One region of the Priestia sp. JNUCC 25 genome, then DNA from elsewhere that is predicted to be linked to it. Evidence: a T-box and tRNA genes for the amino acid it is inferred to sense, from the RefSeq annotation. Region 1 holds a T-box; the other regions hold tRNA genes.
What was found. The T-box of region 1 lies ahead of thrS (threonine--tRNA ligase). A T-box ahead of a tRNA ligase gene usually reads a tRNA of that ligase, here a tRNA-Thr.
Positions count from the first base shown of each region.

Region 2: it encodes a tRNA-Thr, which carries the amino acid that the T-box ahead of thrS (threonine--tRNA ligase) is inferred to sense. The anticodon was not compared.
Region 3: it encodes a tRNA-Thr, which carries the amino acid that the T-box ahead of thrS (threonine--tRNA ligase) is inferred to sense. The anticodon was not compared.
Region 4: it encodes a tRNA-Thr, which carries the amino acid that the T-box ahead of thrS (threonine--tRNA ligase) is inferred to sense. The anticodon was not compared.

Region 1 is NZ_CM132211.1:2,399,263-2,403,946, reverse strand. Features, by position in the region: gene JNUCC25_RS12190 (amino acid permease) at 1-1,382, opposite strand, end outside; gene JNUCC25_RS12185 (hypothetical protein) at 1,768-1,980, shown strand; gene thrS (threonine--tRNA ligase) at 2,154-3,371, opposite strand; T-box leader at 3,425-3,653, opposite strand; T-box leader at 3,693-3,918, opposite strand; gene JNUCC25_RS12175 (sulfatase-like hydrolase/transferase) at 4,322-4,684, opposite strand, start outside.
Region 2 is NZ_CM132211.1:158,705-163,388, reverse strand. Features, by position in the region: gene JNUCC25_RS00975 (anti-sigma factor family protein) at 1-196, opposite strand, end outside; gene sigW (RNA polymerase sigma factor SigW) at 211-774, opposite strand; gene JNUCC25_RS00965 (aspartyl-phosphate phosphatase Spo0E family protein) at 939-1,100, shown strand; gene rocF (arginase) at 1,183-2,082, opposite strand; tRNA gene JNUCC25_RS00955 (tRNA-Ala) at 2,246-2,321, opposite strand; tRNA gene JNUCC25_RS00950 (tRNA-Gly) at 2,343-2,417, opposite strand; tRNA gene JNUCC25_RS00945 (tRNA-Lys) at 2,427-2,499, opposite strand; tRNA gene JNUCC25_RS00940 (tRNA-Gln) at 2,504-2,578, opposite strand; tRNA gene JNUCC25_RS00935 (tRNA-Tyr) at 2,586-2,669, opposite strand; tRNA gene JNUCC25_RS00930 (tRNA-Thr) at 2,678-2,753, opposite strand; tRNA gene JNUCC25_RS00925 (tRNA-Val) at 2,758-2,833, opposite strand; tRNA gene JNUCC25_RS00920 (tRNA-Glu) at 2,857-2,931, opposite strand; tRNA gene JNUCC25_RS00915 (tRNA-Asn) at 2,935-3,009, opposite strand; rRNA gene rrf (5S ribosomal RNA) at 3,019-3,134, opposite strand; rRNA gene JNUCC25_RS00905 (23S ribosomal RNA) at 3,245-4,684, opposite strand, start outside.
Region 3 is NZ_CM132211.1:590,134-594,817, reverse strand. Features, by position in the region: gene JNUCC25_RS03230 (M48 family metallopeptidase) at 1-1,118, opposite strand, end outside; tRNA gene JNUCC25_RS03225 (tRNA-Glu) at 1,328-1,399, opposite strand; tRNA gene JNUCC25_RS03220 (tRNA-Asn) at 1,404-1,478, opposite strand; tRNA gene JNUCC25_RS03215 (tRNA-Ile) at 1,482-1,558, opposite strand; tRNA gene JNUCC25_RS03210 (tRNA-Gly) at 1,565-1,638, opposite strand; tRNA gene JNUCC25_RS03205 (tRNA-His) at 1,650-1,725, opposite strand; tRNA gene JNUCC25_RS03200 (tRNA-Phe) at 1,736-1,811, opposite strand; tRNA gene JNUCC25_RS03195 (tRNA-Asp) at 1,822-1,897, opposite strand; tRNA gene JNUCC25_RS03190 (tRNA-Met) at 1,902-1,978, opposite strand; tRNA gene JNUCC25_RS03185 (tRNA-Ser) at 2,004-2,096, opposite strand; tRNA gene JNUCC25_RS03180 (tRNA-Met) at 2,127-2,200, opposite strand; tRNA gene JNUCC25_RS03175 (tRNA-Ala) at 2,231-2,306, opposite strand; tRNA gene JNUCC25_RS03170 (tRNA-Pro) at 2,312-2,388, opposite strand; tRNA gene JNUCC25_RS03165 (tRNA-Arg) at 2,393-2,469, opposite strand; tRNA gene JNUCC25_RS03160 (tRNA-Gly) at 2,476-2,550, opposite strand; tRNA gene JNUCC25_RS03155 (tRNA-Lys) at 2,560-2,632, opposite strand; tRNA gene JNUCC25_RS03150 (tRNA-Gln) at 2,637-2,711, opposite strand; tRNA gene JNUCC25_RS03145 (tRNA-Tyr) at 2,719-2,802, opposite strand; tRNA gene JNUCC25_RS03140 (tRNA-Thr) at 2,811-2,886, opposite strand; tRNA gene JNUCC25_RS03135 (tRNA-Val) at 2,891-2,966, opposite strand; rRNA gene rrf (5S ribosomal RNA) at 3,071-3,186, opposite strand; rRNA gene JNUCC25_RS03125 (23S ribosomal RNA) at 3,250-4,684, opposite strand, start outside.
Region 4 is NZ_CM132211.1:4,698,258-4,702,941, reverse strand. Features, by position in the region: rRNA gene JNUCC25_RS24695 (23S ribosomal RNA) at 32-2,967, shown strand; rRNA gene rrf (5S ribosomal RNA) at 3,077-3,192, shown strand; tRNA gene JNUCC25_RS24685 (tRNA-Val) at 3,202-3,277, shown strand; tRNA gene JNUCC25_RS24680 (tRNA-Thr) at 3,304-3,379, shown strand; tRNA gene JNUCC25_RS24675 (tRNA-Lys) at 3,388-3,463, shown strand; tRNA gene JNUCC25_RS24670 (tRNA-Leu) at 3,477-3,558, shown strand; tRNA gene JNUCC25_RS24665 (tRNA-Gly) at 3,582-3,656, shown strand; tRNA gene JNUCC25_RS24660 (tRNA-Leu) at 3,671-3,759, shown strand; tRNA gene JNUCC25_RS24655 (tRNA-Arg) at 3,769-3,845, shown strand; tRNA gene JNUCC25_RS24650 (tRNA-Pro) at 3,850-3,926, shown strand; tRNA gene JNUCC25_RS24645 (tRNA-Ala) at 3,932-4,007, shown strand; tRNA gene JNUCC25_RS24640 (tRNA-Met) at 4,038-4,114, shown strand; tRNA gene JNUCC25_RS24635 (tRNA-Ser) at 4,142-4,234, shown strand; tRNA gene JNUCC25_RS24630 (tRNA-Met) at 4,260-4,336, shown strand; tRNA gene JNUCC25_RS24625 (tRNA-Asp) at 4,341-4,416, shown strand; tRNA gene JNUCC25_RS24620 (tRNA-Phe) at 4,425-4,500, shown strand; tRNA gene JNUCC25_RS24615 (tRNA-His) at 4,511-4,586, shown strand; tRNA gene JNUCC25_RS24610 (tRNA-Gly) at 4,598-4,671, shown strand; tRNA gene JNUCC25_RS24605 (tRNA-Ile) at 4,678-4,684, shown strand, end outside.

The DNA of each region.
Region 1 (4,684 bases):
TCTTTACTTGTTAATCGACTGTGTTTACGAGAATAACCGACATATACAAATATACCAAGCACAATCCATATGCTAAAATACAGCCATGTTGTTTTAGGAAGATTAATCATTAAAAATAAACAAGATAATACAGATAAAATTGGTAAAACAGGTACAAACGGCATTGTAAATCCACGTTTTAAAGTTGGGTGCGTTTTACGTAAGATGATAATGCTGACGCCCACCATGCCGAAAGTTAAAAGAGCTCCGATATTTGCTAAATTCGCAAGTTCTTTTAGATCAATAAACCCTGAAATTAACGCTCCGATAATCCCTACTAGCCAAGTAGAAAGAGTCGGAACTCCTGTTTTCTCATTTGTTTTAGCAAATGCTTTTGGCAGCAAGCCGTCGCGGCTCATGGAGAATAAAATGCGTGTTGCTGCATAAATGTAGGCGAAAATAACAGCCATGATTCCAATGACAGCTCCTGCAGCAATAACTCCTGCCACTGCATTTTGTCCTACTGAATGGAGAACATAGGCCATTGCTTCTGGGACATTCAGTTCTTTGTACGAAACAACTCCGGTCATAACAAGGCATACTGCTACATAAATAATCGTGCAGATCACAAGTGAACTAATAATTCCAATGGGCAAATTGCGCTGCGGATTCTTTACTTCTTCTGCTGATGTAGATAAGGCATCAAAACCTAAGAAAGCAAAAAATACGGCCGCGCCCCCTGTCACAACACCTTCAACTCCATAAGGCATAAAAGGAGTCCAATTAGACGGTTTTACATAAAAAGCTCCTACAATAATAAAGAGAAGGATAATAAATAATTTAACCAGCACCATAAAGTTATTCACTTTTTTACTTTCTTTTGTTCCTCTTGAAAGCAGCCATGTAATAAGAAGTGTAATACAAATAGCAGGAAGGTTCACTAGACCTCCATTTGCAGGTATCGTAATCAATTCTTTTGGCAGTGAAAAACCGAAGCCTTCTAAAAAGTTGTTAAAATAAGAAGACCATCCATTTGCTACTGCTGACATTGTTAACAAATAGACAGAAAGCAACGTCCAGCCCATTAAGTGTGCTACCACTTCGCCGATGGTTGCATATGTATAGGTGTAAACACTCCCAGATACAGGTATAGTTGAAGCAAATTCCGCATAGCACAGCGCTGCAAAACCGCATACAATAGAAGCCAATATAAAAGAAAAAATAACGGCTGGTCCAGCATCGTTAGCAGCTACTAAGCCTGTTAATACTAAAACCCCTGTTCCTATTACGGCTCCAATACCAAGAAGAGTCAAATCGAATGCTCCTAATGTTTTGACTAGAGATTTGTTTTGGCTTTGTTCTAATAATTGCTCGATTGACTTCTTTTTAAATAGTTTTCCCATTGCACTCTCTCCTCTCTGTTGCCACTCATCACTTAAAAAAACTTGAAAATGACGTTTTCCCTATTTGGCTGCGCGTTTTTACTTCAGATACAGAAGTAATTATATAGAAATAATTACTAACTTGTCTATTAGTATACTAATATCATTATATATATTTCAAGAGTTTTTGTAAGCGATTTCTTAATATTGCTCTATTTTGGATTTATAAACTAAATAAAGAGATTATCATTGTGCTTATGTATAATAAGTTTGAATAAAAATAATATTCTAAAAAATTATTTTATATGTTTTTAGATAACTTTTTTACTAACTATCTTCAGATGTAAATTCCTGACCTAGAGATTATTTACAGAACAATGAATGTTTTATCTTACCGGGTGTTATAATGATGAAAACTGAAGTGTATGAAGGGCGGAGAGAGATGCTTAACTTACTTATTGGCTGTATTTTACTAGCATTAGGAGTGTACTTTATGTTTAAATTTCTTTTTTACTCTCCTTCTAAAAAAAAGCGAGATCAGCAGAACATGAACGAACCATCAGATGAGGCTTCGGCTTCAGCTTCATCCCGTACAAACGATTCGAATGGAATAAGATAAATTTTTTTTATAAAATACCGGCGTTTGTCTAAGGCAAAAGTTATACTGCTGATATATATTATCTTATACCCTTCTAGTTCAATATTCCCTTCATTTTGGTGTAAGACAAGATGAAGGGAATCACTATCCGACTTAAAAAAATCGGATTTTTCTATTTAGTAAGGTAAATAGCTTCAATAAACTCTGTTTGAATTCTTTTCTTTATTCAAGTGTACAGCTGCCTCTTCCACACTTACTGTTCCTATATTTTTCTTCCCGTGCTTTCGCATAGCAAGCGATTCATTTTCCACTTCTTTATCTCCTATCACGGCCATATAAGGAACTTTCTGCATTTCTGCTTCTCGAATTTTCAGCCCTATTTTTTCAATGCGATCGTCTACTTCAACACGATACCCTTTTAACTCCAGCTCGTGTTTCACTTTATATGCATATTCCACATGCGGCGGTGCAATAGGCAATAGTTTGAGTTGAACAGGAGCTAACCAAAGAGGAAATTGACCTTCGTAATGTTCAATCAAGATGGCCATAAATCGTTCAACGGAACCGTATATAGCGCGGTGAATCATTACGGGACGATGAGGTTTATTGTCTTCTCCAATATACATACAGTCAAACTTCTCTGGCATTAAGAAATCAAGCTGAACTGTTCCGCACTGCCAGCTGCGACCTAAGGAATCTAAAATATGAAAATCGATTTTCGGCCCATAAAAAGCTCCGTCTCCTTCATTCACCTGATAGTCTAAGCCTTTTTCACTTAACACAGATTGAAGCGACTTTTCTGCTTGGTTCCATGTTTCAATATTTCCCATGAATTTTTCAGGTCGTGTGGATAGCTCCACTTTGTAATCGAAGCCAAAATGTGAGTAAAAGTCATGGATAAACGCTAGAATGCGGCTAATCTCAGCTTCGATCTGACTGAGTTCTACGAATAAATGAGCGTCGTCCTGTGTGAATGAACGGACTCTTAGCAATCCGTTTAAAGATCCAGAAAGCTCGTGACGGTGAACTAATCCAAGCTCTGCGTATCGAATCGGAAGTTCTCGGTAGCTTCTTCGCTTGCTGCTAAACAATAAAATGGCTCCCGGACAATTCATCGGTTTAATCGCATAGTTTTGTTCGTCAACATTTGAAAAATATATATTCTCATGATAGTGCTCCCAGTGCCCTGATTGTTCCCACAGCTCCTGTTTCATCATGATGGGTGTTTTTATCTCTTGATAGCCTGCTTTATAATGCTTTTGTTTCCAGTAGTTCTCTAACTCGTTTCGAATAATCATTCCGTTAGGTAAGAAAAATGGCATACCAGGAGCTTCTTCTATTGACATAAACAGCTCCAGTTCTTGACCTAATTTTTGATGATTTCGCTTTTCTGCTTCCATTTGTTTTGACATGTTCATTCCTCCAATATGTTTTTATTTAACAAAAAAACCGCACTCATCCCTAGTAAAGGGACGAATGCGGCCGTGGTACCACCCTAATTCCGTAAAATACCCATACGTATTTTACGCTTAAAAAGATAACGGTTCTACCGGTTGCGGTTTCAGTGTATACACATTCCCCGCCGCAGCTCCAAGGTGGTAAATTCATTTCGTTTTCTAAGGGTTCTCAGCCAGTGACCCTACTCTCTGTAAAGAAAATTCAAAAATGATTCATGTCCTTTTCATTGCTTGTATATTCTTTTTTTCTACATAAAAAACCGCACTCATCCCTAGTGAAGGGACGAATGCGGCCGTGGTACCACCCTAATTCCGTAAAATACCCATACGTATTTTACGCTTAAAAAGATAACGGTTTTACCGATTGCAGTTTCAGTTATGCACGTTCCCTGCAATAGCTCTAAGGTGGTAAATTAGATGATTTCTTAAGGGCTCTCAGCCAGTGGCCCTATTCTCTGCGAAGAAAACAGCATCTAATTCGTGTCCTTTTCATTGCCAAATACTGTTTATTAGTTGTTAAAAGCGATTATAGTGTATAAATTTAACAGAAGTCAAGAAGTAATTTTTTATTTTTTAATGGTATAGAATTACTTTATGCTTAAATTTTTGAAAAGTTACTTAAGAATACACGGACTGAAAAAGTTTTTTATTATACTATTAACGACTACTTTTCATTCTTATTTTCACCTTTATTTTCATAACAATAAAGGCGAAAAAGAAAGATACTATAAGTCCTTATTTGTTTTATCTAAGCGGTAGTAACGAAGTGAAACCCAATACTATCCCAAATCAGAACAAATAACATAGCACAAGCATTATCAGGTTTTTTATTTATATATTAAAATATTAAATACACCTTTTTCTGCTCACCCAAATAGTTGACTTCAATCCGTAGAAACTATTTTTTATCTATCTTTAGAGGGAAGCTCATCATTCATGCTTCTACTTTGCGGAAAAATCCGTTTTTTCCTGATTTGTTCTTTAAGAATAACATCAAGTTGCCGCTGAACTTTCCTTGTTTCATTTGTCGAAAAATACAGGTGAGCCAGATTTACTGTTTCTAACGGATCCTTGGTCAAATTGTACATTTCAATTTGATCGGGAACACGTGTTGTTTTAAGGGTAGTAAAACTTACAGGGTAACCTTCATATTGCTCCCGGTGATTGACTTTATCTTTTTCTTCAGCTGCTGACCAAAATTGCGGATTATCATGATAACGAGCGTATTTCCAAATTTCCTTTCCTGCCGCTGACGAAAACTCGACAAT
Region 2 (4,684 bases), 2.2 Mb from region 1:
CTGCTGTAAAGTTCATAGGTAATTCTATATGAGAAGTGCTTTGCACAAATGCAATGGTTCTTTTTAACTGATGCATATGCTGCTGACAATCTTTGCATTGATGCAAATGCTCTTTTAATAACAGTTCATTTTCTTTTGTAATATCTCCATCTAAATGCTCATGAATGAGATTTACATACATTTTTGGACATTTCATTCTTAGTTCACTCCTTACAAGTGGCGAAGTCGATTTCTTAAAGCTTCACGTCCTCTATGAATTCTAGTCTTTACCGTACCAAGAGGCAGGTCTAAAATATCGCTGATTTCTTTTAACGACAGCTCATCTATATATTTTAGGACAATGACAGTTCGATATTTCTCAGGTAGCTTTAATATTTCCGACTGAATGAATTCTTGCAATTCTACTTGCTCTAGTTCTTCTTCTGGTAAGGCCTGATCGGCAGCTATTTGAGAGTACATATTTAACCCGTCGGTCCCGGCTACTTCTGCATCTAAATAATAGTCTGGCTTTTTTTTACGAATTCGATCAATACAAAGATTTGTAGCAATTCGATATAACCAGGTGGAAAACTTTTTACTCGTGTCATAGCTATGAATATTTACATAGGCTCGAATAAACGCTTCTTGGGCAGCGTCTTGCGCTTCTTCCCGGTTTCCTAACATTCGATAACATAGATGAAAAAGTTTATCCTTGTGATATTCTACTATGTCAGCAAACGCATCCTGGTCACCTTTTTTTACTTTTTTTATTTTTCTTTTTAATAATAAATCCATGTAACGGTTACCTCCGCCCATTGCGGGATAGTATATATACGTGTACTTTATCATAAAGTTTCACTTATGCTTAATTATTTTAACAAAAATTTGTCAAATACGTTTAAAAAGATCGTACGTAGGTTATGTAATTAGTATAGATGAAAAGAAGAGGAGTGGAAAGCTTGACTCATACAAAAGAGAACCTTTTGAATCAAATTGAAGAATGTAGAAATAACATGGTCACTCTTGCAGCAGAAAACCCTTTATCATCACTAACAGTAGTGAGAGTAAGTTCAGAGCTAGATGGTTTATTAAATGAATATGAAAAGTTTTTCTCTATATAAAGAAGCTCTCGAATCCGAACTAAGAGCTTCTTTTTTTTATCTTCATATATATTTCATGTACCTTTTGGTAGGTACTAATGTTTTATACTAATTTCTCTCCTAAAAGTGAGCCCATTAATGCAACAGCTACGGTAGCTGTTTTATTCCGTTCATCTAAAATAGGATTTACTTCCACAAACTCAGCAGAAGTGATTAGCTGAGATTCTGCTAACATCTCCATAGCTAAATGACTTTCTCTGTAGCTTATTCCACCGATAACTGGCGTTCCTACTCCAGGTGCATCATGTGGATCCAATCCATCTAAATCGAGTGATAGATGAACGCCATCTGTTTTATCACGCAAATATAAAATTGTTTCTTCCATTACTTTTGTCATACCCATTCGATCTATCTCATGCATCGTATACACTTTAATCCCTTTTTCCTTTATTAACTCTTTTTCTCCTTCATCTAAAGAACGTGCTCCGATAATCACAATATTTTCCGGCTTGACTTTAGGTGTATAACCACCAATTCGAGTCAATGCGTCGTCTCCTATACCTATACTTGCCGCCAATGGCATACCGTGAATATTTCCTGAAGGAGACGTATCTGCTGTATTCAAATCTCCGTGTGCATCATACCAAATCACGCCCAAGTTTTTATAATGACGACTTACTCCTGCTAGTGTTCCGATAGCGATGCTGTGATCTCCCCCCAGTACTAAAGGAAACCTTTTATTTGTAATAACATCACTTACGGTCTGAGCAAGCCTCTCGCTAGCATCTGCTACAGCTTTTAAATTCTTTAAGTTTGTATTTTCATCACTATGTACTCGTTCAGCTAAGGCAATTTCAATATTCCCTTTATCTTCTACACTATATCCAATATTCTCGATGCGTTCAATAACACCTGCATATCGTATCGCACTTGGCCCCATATCGACCCCTCGGCGAGTTTGACCTAAATCCATTGGTACTCCAATAATTGAAAGCTTATTCATAATATGTCCCCCCATCACAAATGTTGCTACTCTCCTATTGTAACGGCTAAATGAGCGATGGCTCAACTCGACACTTTTTTGAATATATATACAATTCTAATTTGTAGAAACTACATAAAAAAACCTTTAAGCAATTTGCTTAAAGGTTGTATGTTTATATGTATGGTGGAGCCTAGCGGGATCGAACCGCTGACCTCCTGCGTGCAAGGCAGGCGCTCTCCCAGCTGAGCTAAGGCCCCAATATCTTTTTTATATAGAAATGGAGCGGAAGACGAGGTTCGAACTCGCGACCCCCACCTTGGCAAGGTGGTGTTCTACCACTGAACTACTTCCGCTTATTAAAATGAGCCATGAAGGACTCGAACCTTCGACCCTCTGATTAAAAGTCAGATGCTCTACCAACTGAGCTAATGGCTCTCTATGGCTGGGCTAGCTGGATTCGAACCAACGCATGACGGAATCAAAATCCGTTGCCTTACCGCTTGGCGATAGCCCAATAAAAATGGTGGAGGGGGGCAGATTCGAACTGCCGAACCCGAAGGAGCGGATTTACAGTCCGCCGCGTTTAGCCACTTCGCTACCCCTCCAATATAAATGGTGCCGGCAAGAGGACTTGAACCCCCAACCTACTGATTACAAGTCAGTTGCTCTACCAGTTGAGCTACACCGGCACGGTGGTGGAGGATGACGGGATCGAACCGCCGACCCCCTGCTTGTAAGGCAGGTGCTCTCCCAGCTGAGCTAATCCTCCACTATTATGTAGATAAAAATAAATGGTGACCCGTACGGGATTCGAACCCGTGTTACCGCCGTGAAAGGGCGGTGTCTTAACCGCTTGACCAACGGGCCAGTTGGCTCCACAGGTAGGACTCGAACCTACGACCGATCGGTTAACAGCCGATAGCTCTACCACTGAGCTACTGTGGAATAATAATAGCCTGGCAACGTCCTACTCTCACAGGGACAAAGTCCCAACTACCATTGGCGCTAAAGAGCTTAACTTCCGTGTTCGGTATGGGAACGGGTGTGACCTCTTCGCTATCGCCACCAGACATATTATATTATACATGATTTGATAAAGAAAGCAAGACTTTTTTGGAAAAGTTTTGTTCTCTCAAAACTAGGTAACAGTTTGCTGAGTAAAGCTTACGCTTTTAAAAGTTTGGTTAAGTCCTCGATCGATTAGTATCAGTCAGCTACACATGTCGCCACGCTTCCACCTCTGACCTATCAACCTGATCATCTTTCAGGGATCTTACTAGCTTGCGCTATGGGAAATCTCATCTTGAGGGGGGCTTCATGCTTAGATGCTTTCAGCACTTATCCCGTCCACACATAGCTACCCAGCGATGCCTTTGGCAAGACAACTGGTACACCAGCGGTGTGTCCATCCCGGTCCTCTCGTACTAAGGACAGCTCCTCTCAAATTTCCTACGCCCACGACGGATAGGGACCGAACTGTCTCACGACGTTCTGAACCCAGCTCGCGTACCGCTTTAATGGGCGAACAGCCCAACCCTTGGGACCGACTACAGCCCCAGGATGCGATGAGCCGACATCGAGGTGCCAAACCTCCCCGTCGATGTGGACTCTTGGGGGAGATAAGCCTGTTATCCCCGGGGTAGCTTTTATCCGTTGAGCGATGGCCCTTCCATGCGGAACCACCGGATCACTAAGCCCGACTTTCGTCCCTGCTCGACTTGTAGGTCTCGCAGTCAAGCTCCCTTGTGCCTTTACACTCTACGAATGATTTCCAACCATTCTGAGGGAACCTTTGGGCGCCTCCGTTACATTTTAGGAGGCGACCGCCCCAGTCAAACTGCCCACCTGACACTGTCTCCCGGCCCGATCAGGGCCGCGGGTTAGAATTTCAATACAGCCAGGGTAGTATCCCACCGACGCCTCCACCGAAGCTAGCGCTCCGGCTTCTCAGGCTCCTACCTATCCTGTACAAGCTGTACCAAAATTCAATATCAGGCTACAGTAAAGCTCCACGGGGTCTTTCCGTCCTGTCGCGGGTAACCTGCATCTTCACAGGTACTATAATTTCACCGAGTCTCTCGTTGAGACAGTGCCCAGATCGTTACGCCTTTCGTGCGGGTCGGAACTTACCCGACAAGGAATTTCGCTACCTTAGGACCGTTATAGTTACGGCCGCCGTTTACTGGGGCTTCGATTCAGAGCTTCTCCCAAAGGATAACCCCTCCTCTTAACCTTCCAGCACCGGGCAGGCGTCAGCCCCTATACTTCGCCTTGCGGCTTCGCAGAGACCTGTGTTTTTGCTAAACAGTCGCCTGGGCCTATTCACTGCGGCTCTCTCGGGCTATACACCCTACCAGAGCACCCCTTCTCCCGAAGTTACGGGGTCATTTTGCCGAGTTCCTTAACGAGAGTTCTCTCGATCACCTTAGGATTCTCTCCTCGCCTACCTGTGTCGGTTTGCGGTACGGGCACCTCCCGCCTCGCTAGAGGCTTTTCTTGGCAGTGTGGAATCAGGAACTTCGGTACTATAATTCCCTCGTCATCACAGCTCAGCCTTTATGATGAGCGGATTTGCCTACTCATCAGCCTAACTGCTTGAACGCGCATATCCAGCAGCGCG
Region 3 (4,684 bases), 1.8 Mb from region 1:
GCTTGCTTATCTCCTGTTAGGTCCATGGCGTACGTGTCAGATTGAAGTTCATGATGACGCGACTGCATATTTGTTAACGGACTCACAGCAAATGTAAGAATAGAAAAAATAAGTAGAATAAGCGGTAAAGAATTTAAATCACTAAGAGAAGTAATTTTTAATGCTTTCCCCCATCTCTTAATCACAAAGCGAGCTAAGTGCTTCGTTAGCCATAAGCCTACGATCGATAAAACTAATGCTGAAGCAATCCCCACATAAATATGTTTCTTTACATAATGACCCATTTCATGCGCCATGATAAACAAAATTTCACGTTCCGTTAATTTATTAAGAGTAGTATCCCATAACACAATTCTTGAATTAGAACCTATTCCCGTCACATATGCATTAAGAGAGTTCGTTTTTTCAGACATGTTTACTTCATATACATGCTTAGCAGGTATGTGAGCTTCATCTGCTAAATGTAAAATTTTCGTCTCCAGCTCTTTATTCTTTAATGGATAAAAATCGTTATATAACGGATCGATAACCACTGGTTGAATAAACGTCAAAAATAGCGTAAATGGAATAGATACTATCCACGCATACAGCCACCATCTTTTTGAAAACTTACGAATGAATGCATATAACACAGCAATCACTAAAAACATGGTGGCATAGTTCACCCAAAAATCTGTAAAAAGATCTTTCATCCATCCTTGGAAAGGTTGCGTCGTAATATGGTAAGCCTTTGAAAGCTTATAGCTAATCCAGTCCATAGGAAAAGAATAGATCAGCAGCAGAACGGATAACCAAAATACATAAATAGCAGTTTGGAGAAGACTGAAACGGCTGACGTCTTTAGACCACTTATTAACTTTCTTAGACACACCTAACACTAAAATTAAAATAAACCCTAGCCACTCATATGGAATTCGGATAAAAAAGAGCGCATCTCTAATTTTTGAATATTTTTCGGTTAACATAAGTTCTCGTGCATTCATAAACGTAGCCGGGTCTACGCTGGTGCCTTTTAATGATTGTGGAATAGAGGTATCGCTTATATAGAATAAATACACCCAAATACACGCTCCATACACAAGAAAAACTCCGATGGACCACCAAACAATTTTTTTCACGCATTCCCCTCCTTTTGTACAAACAGTATGCCGTTATTACTATTGTAGGTTTTTTTTCGAAATTTAGAACAAGCGTTTATAGATGTGCTATAAGAAATGCAATTTAGGGCGAGGAAATCATAGAAAAACGAAAAATAGAGTTTAGACAAAAGAATAAACTCTGTTTCCAAACAAAAAAAGCAGTTTGCATATGCAAACTGCTTTTAAGATGACCCGTACGGGATTCGAACCCGTGTTACCGCCGTGAAAGGGCGGTGTCTTAACCGCTTGACCAACGGGCCAGTATGGCTCCACAGGTAGGACTCGAACCTACGACCGATCGGTTAACAGCCGATAGCTCTACCACTGAGCTACTGTGGAATATGGTGGGCCTAAGTGGACTCGAACCACCGACCTCACGCTTATCAGGCGTGCGCTCTAACCAGCTGAGCTATAGGCCCTTCATTTGGAGCGGGTGATGAGAATCGAACTCACGACATCAGCTTGGAAGGCTGAGGTTTTACCACTAAACTACACCCGCGTTACTTAAGATGGGGCGACTGATGGGAATCGAACCCACGAATGCCGGAACCACAATCCGGTGCGTTAACCACTTCGCCACAATCGCCGTCTTAAAATGGTGGCTCGGGACGGAATCGAACCGCCGACACAAGGATTTTCAGTCCTTTGCTCTACCAACTGAGCTACCGAGCCTTTATGTAAATGGCGGTCCCGACGGGAATCGAACCCGCGATCTCCTGCGTGACAGGCAGGCATGTTAACCGCTACACCACGGGACCACTTTGGTTGCGGGGACAGGATTTGAACCTGCGACCTTCGGGTTATGAGCCCGACGAGCTACCGAACTGCTCCACCCCGCGATGATATGAATATGATATAAATAAATGGCGGAGGAAGAGGGATTCGAACCCCCGCGGGCTTTAACACCCCTGTCGGTTTTCAAGACCGATCCCTTCAGCCGGACTTGGGTATTCCTCCGTATATTTATAACAAATGTAACTTATATGATAGCGGCGGAGGGAGTCGAACCCACGACCTCACGGGTATGAACCGTACGCTCTAGCCAGCTGAGCTACACCGCCATATTATTCGTTACAATTATTCAGTTTAATTGGTGGAGCCTAGCGGGATCGAACCGCTGACCTCCTGCGTGCAAGGCAGGCGCTCTCCCAGCTGAGCTAAGGCCCCATAAATGGTCGGGAAGACAGGATTCGAACCTGCGACCCCTTGGTCCCAAACCAAGTGCTCTACCAAGCTGAGCTACTTCCCGTTTATGGCGCGCCCGAGAGGAGTCGAACCCCTAACCTTTTGATCCGTAGTCAAACGCTCTATCCAATTGAGCTACGGGCGCTTTATATGGAGCGGAAGACGAGGTTCGAACTCGCGACCCCCACCTTGGCAAGGTGGTGTTCTACCACTGAACTACTTCCGCTTATTAAAATGAGCCATGAAGGACTCGAACCTTCGACCCTCTGATTAAAAGTCAGATGCTCTACCAACTGAGCTAATGGCTCTCTATGGCTGGGCTAGCTGGATTCGAACCAACGCATGACGGAATCAAAATCCGTTGCCTTACCGCTTGGCGATAGCCCAATAAAAATGGTGGAGGGGGGCAGATTCGAACTGCCGAACCCGAAGGAGCGGATTTACAGTCCGCCGCGTTTAGCCACTTCGCTACCCCTCCGATATAAATGGTGCCGGCAAGAGGACTTGAACCCCCAACCTACTGATTACAAGTCAGTTGCTCTACCAGTTGAGCTACACCGGCACGGTGGTGGAGGATGACGGGATCGAACCGCCGACCCCCTGCTTGTAAGGCAGGTGCTCTCCCAGCTGAGCTAATCCTCCACGTATCATACACAATATTCATTGTATAGAAGATTTTTATAAATGAGCCAAATAAAAAACCCCTAGACTCTTTTATAAGAGCATAAAAAGGGGTCTTATTCATTGCCTGGCAACGTCCTACTCTCACAGGGACAAAGTCCCAACTACCATTGGCGCTAAAGAGCTTAACTTCCGTGTTCGGTATGGGAACGGGTGTGACCTCTTCGCTATCGCCACCAGACAAGAGATTGCTCTCTCAAAACTAGATAACAGTTTGCTGAGTAAAGCTTACGCTTTTAAAGTTTTGGTTAAGTCCTCGATCGATTAGTATCAGTCAGCTACACATGTCGCCACGCTTCCACCTCTGACCTATCAACCTGATCATCTTTCAGGGATCTTACTAGCTTGCGCTATGGGAAATCTCATCTTGAGGGGGGCTTCATGCTTAGATGCTTTCAGCACTTATCCCGTCCACACATAGCTACCCAGCGATGCCTTTGGCAAGACAACTGGTACACCAGCGGTGTGTCCATCCCGGTCCTCTCGTACTAAGGACAGCTCCTCTCAAATTTCCTACGCCCACGACGGATAGGGACCGAACTGTCTCACGACGTTCTGAACCCAGCTCGCGTACCGCTTTAATGGGCGAACAGCCCAACCCTTGGGACCGACTACAGCCCCAGGATGCGATGAGCCGACATCGAGGTGCCAAACCTCCCCGTCGATGTGGACTCTTGGGGGAGATAAGCCTGTTATCCCCGGGGTAGCTTTTATCCGTTGAGCGATGGCCCTTCCATGCGGAACCACCGGATCACTAAGCCCGACTTTCGTCCCTGCTCGACTTGTAGGTCTCGCAGTCAAGCTCCCTTGTGCCTTTACACTCTACGAATGATTTCCAACCATTCTGAGGGAACCTTTGGGCGCCTCCGTTACATTTTAGGAGGCGACCGCCCCAGTCAAACTGCCCACCTGACACTGTCTCCCGGCCCGATAAGGGCCGCGGGTTAGAATTTCAATACAGCCAGGGTAGTATCCCACCGACGCCTCCACCGAAGCTAGCGCTCCGGCTTCTCAGGCTCCTACCTATCCTGTACAAGCTGTACCAAAATTCAATATCAGGCTACAGTAAAGCTCCACGGGGTCTTTCCGTCCTGTCGCGGGTAACCTGCATCTTCACAGGTACTATAATTTCACCGAGTCTCTCGTTGAGACAGTGCCCAGATCGTTACGCCTTTCGTGCGGGTCGGAACTTACCCGACAAGGAATTTCGCTACCTTAGGACCGTTATAGTTACGGCCGCCGTTTACTGGGGCTTCGATTCAGAGCTTCTCCCAAAGGATAACCCCTCCTCTTAACCTTCCAGCACCGGGCAGGCGTCAGCCCCTATACTTCGCCTTGCGGCTTCGCAGAGACCTGTGTTTTTGCTAAACAGTCGCCTGGGCCTATTCACTGCGGCTCTCTCGGGCTATACACCCTACCAGAGCACCCCTTCTCCCGAAGTTACGGGGTCATTTTGCCGAGTTCCTTAACGAGAGTTCTCTCGATCACCTTAGGATTCTCTCCTCGCCTACCTGTGTCGGTTTGCGGTACGGGCACCTCCCGCCTCGCTAGAGGCTTTTCTTGGCAGTGTGGAATCAGGAACTTCGGTACTATAATTCCCTCGTCATCACAGCTCAGCCTTTATGATGAGCGGATTTGCCTACTCATCAGCCTAACTGCTTGAACGCGCATATCCAGCA
Region 4 (4,684 bases), 2.3 Mb from region 1:
CAACAATATGTTGTACCATTTATTCGCTAATGGTTAAGTTAGAAAGGGCGCACGGTGAATGCCTTGGCACTAGGAGCCGATGAAGGACGGGACTAACACCGATATGCTTCGGGGAGCTGTAAGTGAGCTTTGATCCGGAGATTTCCGAATGGGGAAACCCACTGTTCGTAATGGAACAGTATCTTTATCTGAATACATAGGATATTGAAGGCAGACCCGGGGAACTGAAACATCTAAGTACCCGGAGGAAGAGAAAGCAAATGCGATTTCCTGAGTAGCGGCGAGCGAAACGGAATTAGCCCAAACCAAGAGGCTTGCCTCTTGGGGTTGTAGGACACTCTATACGGAGTTACAAAGGAACGAAGTAAATGAAGCGACCTGGAAAGGTCCGTCGAAGAAGGTAACAACCCTGTAGTTGAAACTTCGTTCCCTCTTGAGTGGATCCTGAGTACGGCGGAACACGTGAAATTCCGTCGGAAGCTGGGAGGACCATCTCCCAAGGCTAAATACTACCTAGTGACCGATAGTGAACCAGTACCGTGAGGGAAAGGTGAAAAGCACCCCGGAAGGGGAGTGAAAGAGATCCTGAAACCGTGTGCCTACAAGTAGTCAGAGCCCGTTAACGGGTGATGGCGTGCCTTTTGTAGAATGAACCGGCGAGTTACGATCCCATGCAAGGTTAAGCTGATAAGGCGGAGCCGTAGCGAAAGCGAGTCTGAATAGGGCGTTTAGTATGTGGTTGTAGACCCGAAACCAGGTGATCTACCCATGTCCAGGGTGAAGTTCAGGTAACACTGAATGGAGGCCCGAACCCACGCACGTTGAAAAGTGCGGGGATGAGGTGTGGGTAGCGGAGAAATTCCAATCGAACCTGGAGATAGCTGGTTCTCTCCGAAATAGCTTTAGGGCTAGCCTCATGTTGTGAGAGTCTTGGAGGTAGAGCACTGATTGGACTAGGGGCCCCCAACGGGTTACCGAATTCAGTCAAACTCCGAATGCCAAAGACTTATCCATGGGAGTCAGACTGCGAGTGATAAGATCCGTAGTCAAAAGGGAAACAGCCCAGACCACCAGCTAAGGTCCCCAAGTATACGTTAAGTGGAAAAGGATGTGGAGTTGCTTAGACAACCAGGATGTTGGCTTAGAAGCAGCCACCATTTAAAGAGTGCGTAATAGCTCACTGGTCGAGTGACTCTGCGCCGAAAATGTACCGGGGCTAAACGTATCACCGAAGCTGTGGATTGACATCTTTGATGTCAGTGGTAGGAGAGCGTTCTAAGTGCAGCGAAGTCAGACCGTAAGGACTGGTGGAGCGCTTAGAAGTGAGAATGCCGGTATGAGTAGCGAAAGACAAGTGAGAATCTTGTCCACCGAATGCCTAAGGTTTCCTGAGGAAGGCTCGTCCGCTCAGGGTTAGTCGGGACCTAAGCCGAGGCTGAAAAGCGTAGGCGATGGCCAACAGGTTGATATTCCTGTACCACCTCCCCGCCGTTTGAGTAATGGGGGGACGCAGTAGGATAGGGTAAGCGCGCTGCTGGATATGCGCGTTCAAGCAGTTAGGCTGATGAGTAGGCAAATCCGCTCATCATGAAGGCTGAGCTGTGATGACGAGGGAATTACAGTACCGAAGTTCCTGATTCCACACTGCCAAGAAAAGCCTCTAGCGAGGCGGGAGGTGCCCGTACCGCAAACCGACACAGGTAGGCGAGGAGAGAATCCTAAGGTGATCGAGAGAACTCTCGTTAAGGAACTCGGCAAAATGACCCCGTAACTTCGGGAGAAGGGGTGCTCTGGTAGGGTGTATAGCCCGAGAGAGCCGCAGTGAATAGGCCCAGGCGACTGTTTAGCAAAAACACAGGTCTCTGCGAAGCCGCAAGGCGAAGTATAGGGGCTGACGCCTGCCCGGTGCTGGAAGGTTAAGAGGAGGGGTTATCCTTTGGGAGAAGCTCTGAATCGAAGCCCCAGTAAACGGCGGCCGTAACTATAACGGTCCTAAGGTAGCGAAATTCCTTGTCGGGTAAGTTCCGACCCGCACGAAAGGCGTAACGATCTGGGCACTGTCTCAACGAGAGACTCGGTGAAATTATAGTACCTGTGAAGATGCAGGTTACCCGCGACAGGACGGAAAGACCCCGTGGAGCTTTACTGTAGCCTGATATTGAATTTTGGTACAGCTTGTACAGGATAGGTAGGAGCCTGAGAAGCCGGAGCGCTAGCTTCGGTGGAGGCGTCGGTGGGATACTACCCTGGCTGTATTGAAATTCTAACCCGCGGCCCTGATCGGGCCGGGAGACAGTGTCAGGTGGGCAGTTTGACTGGGGCGGTCGCCTCCTAAAATGTAACGGAGGCGCCCAAAGGTTCCCTCAGAATGGTTGGAAATCATTCGTAGAGTGTAAAGGCACAAGGGAGCTTGACTGCGAGACCTACAAGTCGAGCAGGGACGAAAGTCGGGCTTAGTGATCCGGTGGTTCCGCATGGAAGGGCCATCGCTCAACGGATAAAAGCTACCCCGGGGATAACAGGCTTATCTCCCCCAAGAGTCCACATCGACGGGGAGGTTTGGCACCTCGATGTCGGCTCATCGCATCCTGGGGCTGTAGTCGGTCCCAAGGGTTGGGCTGTTCGCCCATTAAAGCGGTACGCGAGCTGGGTTCAGAACGTCGTGAGACAGTTCGGTCCCTATCCGTCGTGGGCGTAGGAAATTTGAGAGGAGCTGTCCTTAGTACGAGAGGACCGGGATGGACACACCGCTGGTGTACCAGTTGTCTTGCCAAAGGCATCGCTGGGTAGCTATGTGTGGACGGGATAAGTGCTGAAAGCATCTAAGCATGAAGCCCCCCTCAAGATGAGATTTCCCATAGCGCAAGCTAGTAAGATCCCTGAAAGATGATCAGGTTGATAGGTCAGAGGTGGAAGCGTGGCGACATGTGTAGCTGACTGATACTAATCGATCGAGGACTTAACCAAACTTTAAAAGCGTAAGCTTTACTCAGCAAGCTGTTATCTAGTTTTGAAAGAATAAATCTTTCGAAAAAAAGTATTGCTTTCTTTATAAAATAGTGTATAATATAATATGTCTGGTGGCGATAGCGAAGAGGTCACACCCGTTCCCATACCGAACACGGAAGTTAAGCTCTTTAGCGCCAATGGTAGTTGGGACTTTGTCCCTGTGAGAGTAGGACGTTGCCAGGCTTATATATCGGAGGATTAGCTCAGCTGGGAGAGCACCTGCCTTACAAGCAGGGGGTCGGCGGTTCGATCCCGTCATCCTCCACCATCGACTATTTAAGTCAGAGATTGCACGCCGGTGTAGCTCAATTGGTAGAGCAACTGACTTGTAATCAGTAGGTTGGGGGTTCAAGTCCTCTTGCCGGCACCATTTTTTTCGAGCCATTAGCTCAGTTGGTAGAGCATCTGACTTTTAATCAGAGGGTCGAAGGTTCGAGTCCTTCATGGCTCACCATTTATATTCACACGCGGGTGTGGCGGAATTGGCAGACGCGCTAGACTTAGGATCTAGTGTCTTACGACGTGGGGGTTCAAGTCCCTTCACCCGCATCTTTCATTAATTTCATATATGCGCGGAAGTAGTTCAGTGGTAGAACACCACCTTGCCAAGGTGGGGGTCGCGAGTTCGAACCTCGTCTTCCGCTCCACATATATAAGTCCTGCCGGGGTGGTGGAATTGGCAGACACACAGGACTTAAAATCCTGCGGTAGGTGACTACCGTGCCGGTTCAAGTCCGGCCCTCGGCACCATTTTAATAAGCGCCCGTAGCTCAATTGGATAGAGCGTTTGACTACGGATCAAAAGGTTAGGGGTTCGACTCCTCTCGGGCGCGCCATAAACGGGAAGTAGCTCAGCTTGGTAGAGCACTTGGTTTGGGACCAAGGGGTCGCAGGTTCGAATCCTGTCTTCCCGACCATTTAAGGGGCCTTAGCTCAGCTGGGAGAGCGCCTGCCTTGCACGCAGGAGGTCAGCGGTTCGATCCCGCTAGGCTCCACCAATTAAACTGAATAATTGTAACGAATAATATGGCGGTGTAGCTCAGCTGGCTAGAGCGTACGGTTCATACCCGTGAGGTCGTGGGTTCGACTCCCTCCGCCGCTACCATATAAGTTACATTTGTTATAAATATACGGAGGAATACCCAAGTCCGGCTGAAGGGATCGGTCTTGAAAACCGACAGGGGTGTTAAAGCCCGCGGGGGTTCGAATCCCTCTTCCTCCGCCATTTATTTATATCATATTCATATCATCGCGGGGTGGAGCAGTTCGGTAGCTCGTCGGGCTCATAACCCGAAGGTCGCAGGTTCAAATCCTGTCCCCGCAACCAAAGTGGTCCCGTGGTGTAGCGGTTAACATGCCTGCCTGTCACGCAGGAGATCGCGGGTTCGATTCCCGTCGGGACCGCCATTTTGTTTGGCTCGGTAGCTCAGTTGGTAGAGCAAAGGACTGAAAATCCTTGTGTCGGCGGTTCGATTCCGTCCCGAGCCACCATTTTAAGACGGCGATTGTGGCGAAGTGGTTAACGCACCGGATTGTGGTTCCGGCATTCGTGGGTTCGATTCCCATCAGTCGCCCCATCTTAAGTAACGCGGGTGTAGTTTAGTGGTAAAACCTCAGCCTTCCAAGCTGATGTCGTGAGTTCGATTCTCATCACCCGCTCCAAATGAAGGGCCTA